2 linked regions of the Lujinxingia sediminis genome follow. The protein of the gene in region 2 interacts with the protein of the main gene of each other region in a pairwise test. Links are inferred from orthologs where the notes say so. Each region holds a gene or a part of one and is shown on either strand. Other genes may lie near its edges.

Evidence for each region. Proteins that work in one complex are often made in the same cells at the same time.
Region 1: the proteins of leuS (region 2) and ligA interact in binary tests that used the Escherichia coli proteins (3 or more experiments, as listed by UniProt). The link is inferred for Lujinxingia sediminis from one-to-one orthologs.

What each region holds. Positions count from the first base shown.
Region 1 is NZ_SADD01000001.1:753,158-758,531, forward strand. The notes cover bases 856-3,763. They hold ligA (NAD-dependent DNA ligase LigA), read right to left. Parts: upstream 3,347-3,763; coding sequence 1,364-3,346; downstream 856-1,363. Other genes in these bases: EA187_RS03100 (hybrid sensor histidine kinase/response regulator), read right to left, coding at 856-1,079; EA187_RS03110 (RrF2 family transcriptional regulator), read left to right, coding at 3,695-3,763. Outside these bases: more of EA187_RS03100, read right to left, coding at 1-855; more of EA187_RS03110, read left to right, coding at 3,764-4,186; Fe-S cluster assembly protein SufB, read left to right, coding at 4,242-5,374. UniProt on the Escherichia coli protein: DNA ligase that catalyzes the formation of phosphodiester linkages between 5'-phosphoryl and 3'-hydroxyl groups in double-stranded DNA using NAD as a coenzyme and as the energy source for the reaction.
Region 2 is NZ_SADD01000001.1:336,884-342,502, forward strand. The notes cover bases 1-3,153. They hold leuS (leucine--tRNA ligase), read left to right. Parts: upstream 1-359; coding sequence 360-2,948; downstream 2,949-3,153. Other genes in these bases: EA187_RS01395 (glutathione S-transferase N-terminal domain-containing protein), read left to right, coding at 1-210. Also shown: EA187_RS01405 (hypothetical protein), read right to left, coding at 3,458-3,670; EA187_RS01410 (hypothetical protein), read left to right, coding at 3,930-4,430; EA187_RS01415 (hypothetical protein), read left to right, coding at 4,430-4,864; EA187_RS01420 (hypothetical protein), read right to left, coding at 5,587-5,619.

The sequences.
Region 1 (5,374 bases), 420 kb from region 2 along the record:
TCGAATTGCCCCGAGGAGTGGTGGCCGGTGTTAAAGGTGCTGAAGAACACATCGAAGATCTGCGCGATATCATCATCGGAGATCCCCACACCACTGTCCCGTACCGTCAGCGCCAGTACCTCCGGATCATCCGATAGGCCGATGTCCAGCGTGATGACCTGATTGTCGTACGAGAACTTGATCGCGTTCATCAGCAGGTTCAGACACATGTCATTGAGCTTGTCCTCGTCGGCCAGAATGCTCTGGGCCTCCGGGGCGACGATGGTCTCCAGGCGCTGATGTCGTTTTTGCAAAAAGGGCTCGAGCTGATCCTGGAGCGAGTCCACGAACTTGCGCACGTCTACCCATTCCAGATCCAGCGCCTCACCGGAGCCATCATCACCGAGCATCTTGAAGATGCGGTTGGAGATGTTCTTGAGCCGAACCGCGCTGGAGTCGATCCCGCTGAGCGCCTTCGATGCGACCGAGGAGAGGTCATCCCCGAGCTCTTTGCGCAGCAGGAAGGTGTAGCCAAACACGATCGCAATCGGGGTGTTCAGCTCATGGCTGACCACCTCCATAAAGACGTTTTTGACTCGGTCGAGCAGTTTGAGCTCTTCATTGGCGGCGCTCAGCAGCGCGTTCTGCTCTTCGAGCTGCTCGTTGGCCTCGCGCAGCTGCGAGAGGAGCTCGCGTCGCTCGCGCTGCGCCCGGTAATACTCGAAGGCCTGCGCCACAAAGAGCCGCAGCTCCACCGGCTTCCAGGGCTTGGAGATGTAGCGGTAGACGTGCCCTTCGTTGATCGCATCGATCACATCTGAGATGTTCGAGTACCCGGTAAAAAGCACGCGCACGATCTCGGGGTGCTCCTCGCGAAGCTCGGCCAGAAACTCAATGCCTGACATCTTGGGCATACGCTGGTCGGTCATCACCACTTGCACGTCGTGCGCGGCGATGAGCTTGAGCGCTTCCTCCACCGACTGAGCGGTGAGCACGGTGTACTCTTTGCGAAAGAGGCGCGCGATCGCGTCGAGGATATCCGGCTCGTCGTCGACCACCAGAAAGGTCCCCCGAGACTGCGCACCCGAAAAGCTGGTCATAACATCACCCGTTGAGCGCTCGGACCCAGGGGATCGGGCCCCCGAGCGCGGTTGCCGCGCGCGGGTCGCATATTCAAGGCGACCGGGCTGCTGCGCCGCGGAACGTAGGTCGGTATCGAAGTGAAGCGAAGACTAACAGATGCTTTCCCGGCGTAAAAGGTCTATTGACCCCTTCCACACGACTTCTTGCTTCAGGTCAGCACTTGCCATTTGGCAGGGTCTAAAAATGGCAAGGCCGGGGGTGGCGGAGGCATAAGCCCCGCCCCCCCCCTCTCCGGGAACCCTTAGTCCTCGCTGTCTTCCAGGAGCTTCACGAAGGTCGATTCGCCAATGATCGCAATCTCCCCACCTTCGGCGTTGAACTTCTCGGCTTTTTTGAGCTTGCTGGAGCGCCACCCGCCTTCAAATCGCTCCATATCGGCGTCGCCCATCACCAGATAGTCGAGGTCTTTGACCACCGAGGAGGGGCAGTCACCTCCGCGTTTCTCCACCTCGGCCTGCGCCTCCTTACGGGTCATCGACTCCATGGCTCCGGTGAAGAGCACGCGTTTGCCAGCCAGGGGAGAGCCTTCCACCGCAGGCGCTTCACGCGGAGTGGGGAAGACCAGGGTGATATGGGCGAGCAGGTCGTCGATAAGTTCGGCGTTCTCTTCCAAACCGCGGGTTACTGACTCGGCAATCACCTCGCCAATGGTATGCACCTCGGCAAACGCTTCCGCCTCCACCGCGCGAATGGCGTCCATCGAGTCGTAGCGTTCGGCAAGGATGGCGCTCACATGTTTGCCGAGTTCGTGGATCCCCAGCGCCTGCAAGAACTTCTCGACCTCCACCTCTTTCCGACCTTCGATGCGATCGATGAGCTTGTTCGCCAGGATTTCTCCGACCCGCTCCAGCCCCATCAACTCCGAGGCACTCAGCGTAAAGAGATCGACCGGCGAGGTGACGAGCTCGGCGTCGTAGAGCTGTTCGAGGAGTTTGGGGCCGAAGCCTTTGATCTCCATGCGGCTGACAAAATGTTCGATCTGGCGGATCTTCGCCGCGCGGCAATTCTCGCTGTGGTTGGCCATCAGCACATCGTTCTGCCGTTCGGTGGGCGCGCCGCACTCCGGGCAGGCGCTCGGAACCACAACCGGCTCCTCACCGGCCTCCAGCACCCGTTCCAGGTTTGGAATGACGCCGCCACGGCGCATCATCAGCACCTTCGAGCCCAGGGTGAGCCCTTGTTCGCCGCCCAGGTGCTCCATGATCGCCAGGTTATGCAGGCTTACCCGGGTGACCGTTGCCCCGGAGAGCACCACAGGGTCCACGATCCCCACCGGGTTGATCGCCCCGGTGCGCGAGACGTTCCACACCACGTCGCGCAGCACGCTCTCGCCGGCGTCGCCCTGAAACTTATAGGCGATCGCCCAGCGCGGGTGATGCGCAGTCGAGCCCAGGCGGCGTTGCTCGGCGATGCTGTTGGCCTTGTAAACCACCCCGTCGGTTTCGTAGCCGAGCTGGCCTCGCCGTTTGGCGATATCGTCGTAGGTGGCCTGAATGGCCTCGCTGCTAACCTGGAAGGTCTCCGGCGTCTCAAAGCCCAGGGCCTTGAGACGCGCCATTTTCTCGGCCTCGCTTTCAAAGTCTTCGCCCAGCAGGTCAAAGGCGAAGAAGCGAAGCTCGTAATCGGCGGTCTTCTCGGCATCTTTGAGCTTGAGTGCGCCGGCGGTCAGATTACGGGGGCTTGCGTAGTCGTGTTTGAACTTCCGCTCGAACACCTCCACAGGCATATACGCCTCACCGCGGACCTCAATGGAGGAGGCGTCGACCTTGAGCGGCAACTTCTTAATGCGACGCACCTGCTCGGTGATGACCTCGCCCACGCTGCCCGTGCCCCGAGTCGCCGCAACGCTCAGGCGCCCCTGCGCGTCGTAGCGAAAGCACCCGGCAACGCCGTCGACCTTGGGTGTGACGACGACATCGCCCTGAAACTTCTCGTACCACTTTAAGAGTGTGGCCTCGTCATACGCTTTATCCAACGAGAGCATCGGCGGATCATGGATGAGCTTTTCGGCGTTCGGATCGATGGCGTCCACGTCGGCCCCGGCCGGTCCGATCTGAGCGAGCACCTCACTCTCGGGGGCTTTGCGACGCAGCGCTTCCACCAGGCGATCAAACGATTCATCGCTGATCTCCGGGGCGTCATCCACCCAGTACTTCCGGTTGTGGTAACGCACCTGCTCTTCGAGCTCGATTATCGAAAGGTCTTCCCAGGTCGGGGCGCTCATCGTCCTGCTCCGCGTCATCAGATCTGCGTTTATGGCTTTGCTGCCTTCAGGGGCATGGCCGGGAGTTATGGCGCGAGCCGGACGTTTGCTCAAGGCCGAACCTTGGTCCTGAAGCGGGGGCTTTAATGCTTTTCCCTGAAAATGGGCGATCGCGGAAAGAATGCGCCAGGCCCGACCGTTACCTGCGTGAGATGGCCCCCCGGCGGCGGGCGTCAGTCGTAATTCATACAAAAGTGTATGGATTGGCCGAAAGCGCCTTGAATGCGTACGTTTGAGTATGCTATCGAGCCGCCCGGAGCGTTCGGCGCTCTTCGTTGTTTTTTCCCGCTCCAGCAGACCGAGGTTTTGATGAAGATCACAGCGCTTGAAGAGTACGGGTTGCGCTGCATGCTCCGGGTGGCCGAGCAGCCCCCTGGTGAGTCGATCTCCGCGCAGGCCGTCGCCGACCTGGAGGGAATGTCATTGCCTTACACGCAGAAGATCTTGCGCACCCTGGCGCAGGGCGGCCTCATCGACTCGCGCCGCGGCGCTCAGGGCGGCTTCCTACTGGCTGCGCCTGCCGAAGAGCTCAGCCTGGGCGACGTCATCCGCGTGCTCGGAGGCCTCTTCGAAGTCGAAGATATCTGCGAGCGACATACCGGCGAACTTGAGCGTTGCGCACGCGGCTGCGGATGTTCGATTCGGCCGGTCTGGTCGTACATTTCCAACTTTGTCATTGAGACCCTCGACGGGATCTCGTTGGCGACGCTCCTGGCGGACGAAGCCAGTGTGCGGCGCCACCTGAGCCGTCAGCACCTTACGCACTCGGAGCGACCTGCGCCGCAGGGCTCGTCACATTGAGCTTCAACACGCCGCAGGCTTGCTCCCCAGGCATCACCAACCCCGAGGTAAGACGATGAGTTCAAATATCGAGTCCATGCTGGATCGCCCCTATAAGTACGGGTTCGTCTCGGACATTGAGACCGAGACGATCCCCCCGGGCCTCAACGAAGACGTCATCCGTCTGATCTCGGCCAAGAAAAACGAGCCGGAGTTCATGCTTGAGTTCCGCCTCAAAGCCTACCGGCACTGGCTCACCCTGGAGGAGCCCGAGTGGGCCAACGTCCACTACGAAAAGCCGAACTTCAACGACATCATCTACTACGCGGCGCCCAAGCAGAAAGAGAAGAAGGCCAGCCTGGATGAGGTTGATCCCGACATCCTCGAGATCTACGAGAAGCTCGGCATTCCGCTGCATGAGCAGAAGATGCTCCAGAATGTCGCCGTCGATGCCGTCTTCGACTCGGTGTCGGTGGCCACCACCTTCAAGAAGCGCTTGAGCGAAGCGGGCGTCATTTTCTGCTCCTTCTCCGAGGCGGCTCAAGAGCATCCCGAGCTGATCAAAAAGTACCTGGGCTCGGTCGTGCCTTATACCGACAACTTCTACGCTGCGCTCAACTCGGCGGTCTTCACCGACGGCTCCTTCGTCTTCATCCCGAAAGGTGTGAAATGCCCCATGGAGCTCTCGACCTACTTCCGCATCAACACCCAGAACACCGGACAGTTTGAGCGCACGTTGATCGTCTGCGAAGACGGCGGCCACGTCAGCTACCTGGAGGGGTGCACCGCGCCGCAGTTCGACACCAATCAGCTTCACGCTGCCGTCGTCGAATTGGTGGCTCTGGACGATGCCGAGATCAAATACTCCACCGTCCAGAACTGGTACGCCGGGGATGAGGAAGGGAAGGGCGGCATCTACAACTTCGTGACCAAGCGCGGGCTCTGCGCTGGCCGCCGCTCCAAGATCTCCTGGACCCAGGTTGAAACCGGCTCGGCCATCACCTGGAAGTACCCCTCCTGTATCCTCAAGGGGGATGAGTCCATTGGCGAGTTTTACTCGGTGGCGCTGACCAACAACATGCAGCAGGCAGACACCGGCACCAAGATGGTGCACATCGGCAAGAATACTCGCTCCACCATCATCTCCAAGGGCATCTCCGCGGGCCGCTCGCAGAACAGCTACCGCGGGCTCGTCAAGATCGCCCCGGG
Region 2 (5,619 bases):
TGCCGAAAAGTGCGCGAGACCCTCAACGAGCTCAACCTCGACTACCATGTCAAGAACGTCGCTAAGGGCTCCGCTCGCCGACCTGAGTTTCATGAGCTTGCGGGGCGCGTGATGGTGCCTTACCTCGTCGACCCCAACCAGGGTGTGGCGATGTTCGAGTCCGACGACATCGTCGCCTACCTGCACACAACCTACGGCGCTCAGGATTGAGCGCTCGTCGGCAGGTGGCCCGCGCTCCTTGCCCCGCCTCCGGCGCTGGGCTACATCTCCCTGCTGCGCCTCATCGCTACGCGCACAGGGCGCAACCATGAAGCTGTTCAGCTGGATTCAACCTCGACTTTTTCCAAACGAGCCCGAGCATGTCCGATTTTCGTCCCGATCAGATCGAGCCCAAGTGGCAGGCCTTCTGGCAGAAGAACAAGACCTTTAAGGTCGAAGAAGATCTCTCCAAACCCTCCTTCTTCGTGCTCGATATGTTCCCCTATCCCTCGGGCTCCGGGCTGCACGTGGGACACGTCGAGGGCTACACCGCCACCGATATTATGGCGCGTTTTAAGCGTGCGCGGGGCTTTGATGTGCTGCACCCGATGGGCTGGGATGCGTTTGGGCTTCCGGCCGAGCAGCACGCCATCAACACCGGCACCCATCCGCGCGATACCACCGTTCAGAATATCGAAACCTTCAAGGGCCAGCTCCAGGCGCTGGGCTTTGCCTACGACTGGGATCGGGAGATCAACACCACCGACCCGGACTACTACCGCTGGACGCAGTGGATCTTCCTCAAACTCTATGAGCAGGGGCTGGCGTACATCGCCGAAGTTCCCGTGAACTGGTGCCCGGCGCTCGGCACCGTTCTGGCGAACGAAGAGGTCATCGACGGGCGCAGCGAGCGCGGCAGCCACCCGGTCATCCGCAAGCCGATGCGCCAGTGGATGCTCAAGATCACGGCCTACGCCGAGCGTCTGCTTGAGGACCTGGAGATCATCGACTGGCCCGAGCACCTCAAAGATATGCAGCGCAACTGGATCGGGCGCTCCCAGGGGGCGGAGGTCGACTTTAAAGTCGACGCCGGCTCGGCCAACGGGCTCGACGCCAACATCCGCGTCTTCACCACGCGCCCCGATACGCTCTTCGGGGCGACCTACATGGTGCTGGCGCCGGAGCATCCCCTGGTCGATGACCTGGCCAGCGACGCGCAGCGCGATGCGGTCGACGCCTACCGCAAAGAGGCCGCGACCAAGAGCGAGTTGCAGCGCACCGAGCTTCAGAAGGAGAAGAGCGGCGTGTTTACGGGCGCCTACGCCATCAACCCGGTCAACGGCGCTCGCATCCCCATCTGGATCGCCGACTACGTGCTCTACGGCTACGGCACCGGCGCCATCATGGCGGTTCCCGGCCACGATGAGCGCGACTGGGAGTTCGCCAAAGCCCACGGCCTGGCCATTGTGGAGGTGATCTCCGGCGGCGACGTCGCCGAGGCGGCGCATACCGGCGATGGTGAGCTTGTGAACTCCGACTTCTTAAGCGGAATGAAGGTCGCCGACGCCAAGAAGAGCATCATCGCCTGGCTGGAGGAGCGCGGGCTGGGCCAGGGGACCATCAACTACAAACTTCGCGACTGGCTCTTTAGCCGCCAGCGCTATTGGGGCGAGCCCTTCCCGATCTTGCATCGCGACGATGGCGAGATTGTGACGCTCCCCGAAGAGCAGCTTCCGCTGACCCTCCCCGACGTGGAGCGCTACCAGCCCAGCGGCACCGGTGAATCACCGCTCGCGACGATTGAAGAGTGGGTCAACACCGCCGACCCGCGCGACGGAACCCCGGCGCGTCGCGAGACCAACACGATGCCCCAGTGGGCCGGCTCCTGCTGGTATTACCTGCGCTACATCGACCCCAAAAATGATGAAGCGCCGGTCGACCCGGAGAAGGAAAAACGCTGGATGCCCGTCGATCTTTACGTCGGCGGCGCCGAGCACGCGGTGCTGCACCTTCTGTACGCGCGCTTCTGGCATAAGGTGCTCTACGATATCGGCGTCGTCTCCACCAGAGAGCCCTTCCAGCGGGTGGTCAACCAGGGGATGATCCTGGGCGTGACCTACCAGTACTTCAAGACCCCGCAAGGGGAGCCGGTGAGCTTTAAGGAGGTGGGCGATCGTCAGGACCTCTCCCCGGCCACCATCACCGCCGATAAGGTGGCGTGGAAGAACGAGGTCCCCTTCCACCCGGAGCACGGCATTGAGCTTGAGGAGATCGTCGAGAAGATGTCGAAGTCGCGCGGCAACGTCGTCAACCCCGACGACGTGATCGCCGAGTACGGTGCCGACAGCCTGCGTCTCTACGAGATGTTCATGGGCCCGCTTGAGCAGACCAAGCCCTGGAATCCGCGCGGGGTCAGCGGTGTGCATCGCTTCCTCTCACGCGTCTGGCGCCTGGTGGCTGGCGACGAGGGCCTGAGTGACACCATCGTCGACACCGACCCCACCGATGAGACGCTGCGCCAGCTGCACCGCACCATCAAGAAGGTCACCGAAGATACCGAGGAGCTGCGCTACAACACCGCCATCGCCGCGATGATGGAGTACGTCAACTTCCTCTATAAGCTCGATAGCGTGCCCCGCAGCGCGGTCAGCCCGCTGGTGCAGATGCTCGCGCCCTATGCCCCGCATACCGCCGAGGAGCTCTGGGAGCGTCTGGGCCATGAGCCCTCGGTCATCAACGCGCCCTGGCCCTCGTTTGAGGAGCAGTGGCTGGAGGACGACTCCTACGAGCTGGCTGTCCAGGTGATGGGCAAGCTCCGCGGGGAGATCACCGTGCCCAAAGATGCCGACGAGGAGGCCGTGGTCGCGCTCGCCAGGGCCAACCCGAAGGTCGAGGAGCACCTGGCCGGCAAGACCATCCGCCGCGTGATCTTTGTGCCGGGTCGGATTCTGAACTTTGTGGCGAATTGAGGCCTTCGGGGCGGGCGTCCGGGAACCTGTAGCGGGCGTCTGACGACCTTTGTGGCGATCGCGCAACGAAGGTCGAAACGAAAGCTCAACGAAGTTAAAAGCATGACAAAAAACGCCGGCGGCCGAGAGGCCGCCGGCGTTTTTTGTTCAGCGAAGGGGCTAAAACGCGAGATCGAGCGCCGGGCACGCGTTTTGGGAATCCAAAACGTGAGATCGGGCGTCGGGGACGCGTTTTGGGAATCCAAAACGCGAGATCGGGCGTCGAACTCGCGATTATGGTGGCCGGAAGCACGAGATCGAGCGCCGGGGATGCGTTTTGGGAATCCAAAACGCGAGATCGGGCGTCGAACTCGCGATCATGGTGGCCGGAAGCACGAGATCGAGCGCCGGGGATGCGTTTTGGGAATCCAAAACGCGAGATCGGGCGTCGAACTCGCGATCATAGTGGCCGGAAGCACGAGAGCGAGCGCCGGGGACGCGTTCTATGGCAGGAGCGCTCGCGAGCGTGTTTATTCGCTGAAAAGCTCATTTACGATCCGATAGCGCTCCTCGTAGAGGCCGCTATTTGGCACCGGGCTTGAGGTCGTCATCGCTTCGCCGAAGGTGGCGTAATAGGGGGCAGCTTTGAATCGCTCCAGCTCATAGACTTCCGGTAGCGCCGGGAGTACGTAGCGGGGGATGGAGCTGTCTTCGCAGTCGTCTCCCATCAGGTACCACTCCATGGTGCTCATTGAGCTAAAGTACTCGACAAAAGCAGTAGCGGCCCGCCCACAGCCCTCGACACAGTCGGTGCGCTGGTTCGCTTGACCCAGGAGGCGTTGAAAGCCGCCGGACGTCCGCCTGTAGCAGGCGTGCGGATTGCGGTACATTTGAACGAGCGGCAAGAAACGGCCCGATCGGTAGGGACTCAATTGGTCGCGGGGTTTCGTATGGTGATCGTCGTCTTTGACTCTTCTATCATCAAAAAGTGCGAGGTTTGCGATGGCGCGTGACCTGGAAAAAGATCTCGAAAAAGCGTTGGAAGTCATCGAGTCTGCCTCGGAGGATTGGATTGTTTCTATATTGCATTCCTATGGGGCTGAGTTGTCTGAACGGCGTGTAGGGCCGGATCTGGGGCAGGGGTTGATTCACCAATCCTTGTCTGAATCCGGTTTTAAAACGGTTGTGAAGGAGCACTACGAACGGCATGCCATGCTCGATGAACTGATAGCCCTCCTGTCGCCAAATGTTCACGAGCATGCGACCGTCAGAACGTGGAGCGAGGTTATACAGTTTTGGGGAGGAGATAACTCCTCGCGTGACGTTGTTTTGTCATCGCAAAACACGTTGATAAATCAGTTGGTGAGCGCGACAGGGGTAGAACGATTGGCGTTGAGTTGTCCGCATGCCCGTCACAAGAAGCAAGGTGCGCGCGATGTGATACACGTCCGAGTCGTGGGTCGAAATGCCACGGATGAGGACGCTGATGAAGTTTATGCGTAATGGATAATGATTACTTGAGTCCGATTCAGCTCGTAGGGACTTCTCTTCGTGAACTTTGTTTTAGATTTTCTGAAGATCGCGAAGCGTTTGAACAGAGGGAGCTTGATTATCGCCTGTCGCTCCAGGGAGGCGTCGGGATTGACGAGCACGATCCCAACGAGGCGATCATAACATTCAAAGTCGAAGTGGAGTGGGAAGAGGGGGCGGGGCCTTTTGAGTTGCGTATCGAATACGCTGCGATAGCCAGGCAGGACGGAAGCCTGAGTCGCGAGATGTTCGAGAAGCAGTGTCGACTCACCATCATGTCGGTTGTTTTGAGTTATATGAGACCCATGATTTCTCGGTTGATGGAGGAGGCTGGCGAGTCGTTTCGCTTGCCACTTATTGACCTGCGTCAGTTGGCGTCAAAAACAACTCATGGCGAGACGAAGTAGAATGTGCTCGAGTGTAGCGCTTTTAGTACAGTGTTATTACTACGCCGTGGGCCAATGTTGATGTTATGTCTTCTGCATTGAGAGTGCCCTGAACTGCGTTGAAAATCCTCGACGATGCTAAAGCGTCGCCAGTGGTTTGCGTCTTGCTCAGGTTAATCTCACTATCGCACTCAAAGACATCAACATTGCCTCACGGCGTTATAACGAGTTGTACGATGAGAACAACGAAGTCAAACGCATGATAAAAAACGCCGGTGGCCGAGAGGCCGCCGGCGTTTTTTGTTCAGCGAAGGGGCTAAAACGCGAGATCGAGCGCCGGGCACGCGTTTTGGGAATCCAAAACGTGAGATCGGGCGTCGATCTTGCGTCGCCCCGGTTCAAAACGTGAGATCGAGTGCCGATCTTGCGTCGCCCCGGTTCAAAACGTGAGATCGAGTGTCGATCTCGCGATCATGACGGACTGCAGCACGAGATCGGGTGTCGGGCTCGCGTTTTATAAATCCAAAACGTGAAATCGGGCGTCGGGGACGTGTTTTGTATCGGAAAGCACGCGAGCTTAAGTGTGGGGGACGTGATTTTTTGCAATTCAACGCGAGCGCGGCGCTCGCGGTCGTGATTTTTTGCGTTTCGGCTCGAGATCGACGGTTGCCCGTGGAGGTCATGCTCGAAGCGCAAAAAAGGCAGCGTGGGTCCACAGGGCGTCGCATCAGCAAAAATGCTGACTAACCGGATCGCTTCGCCTCAAGCAATCCGGC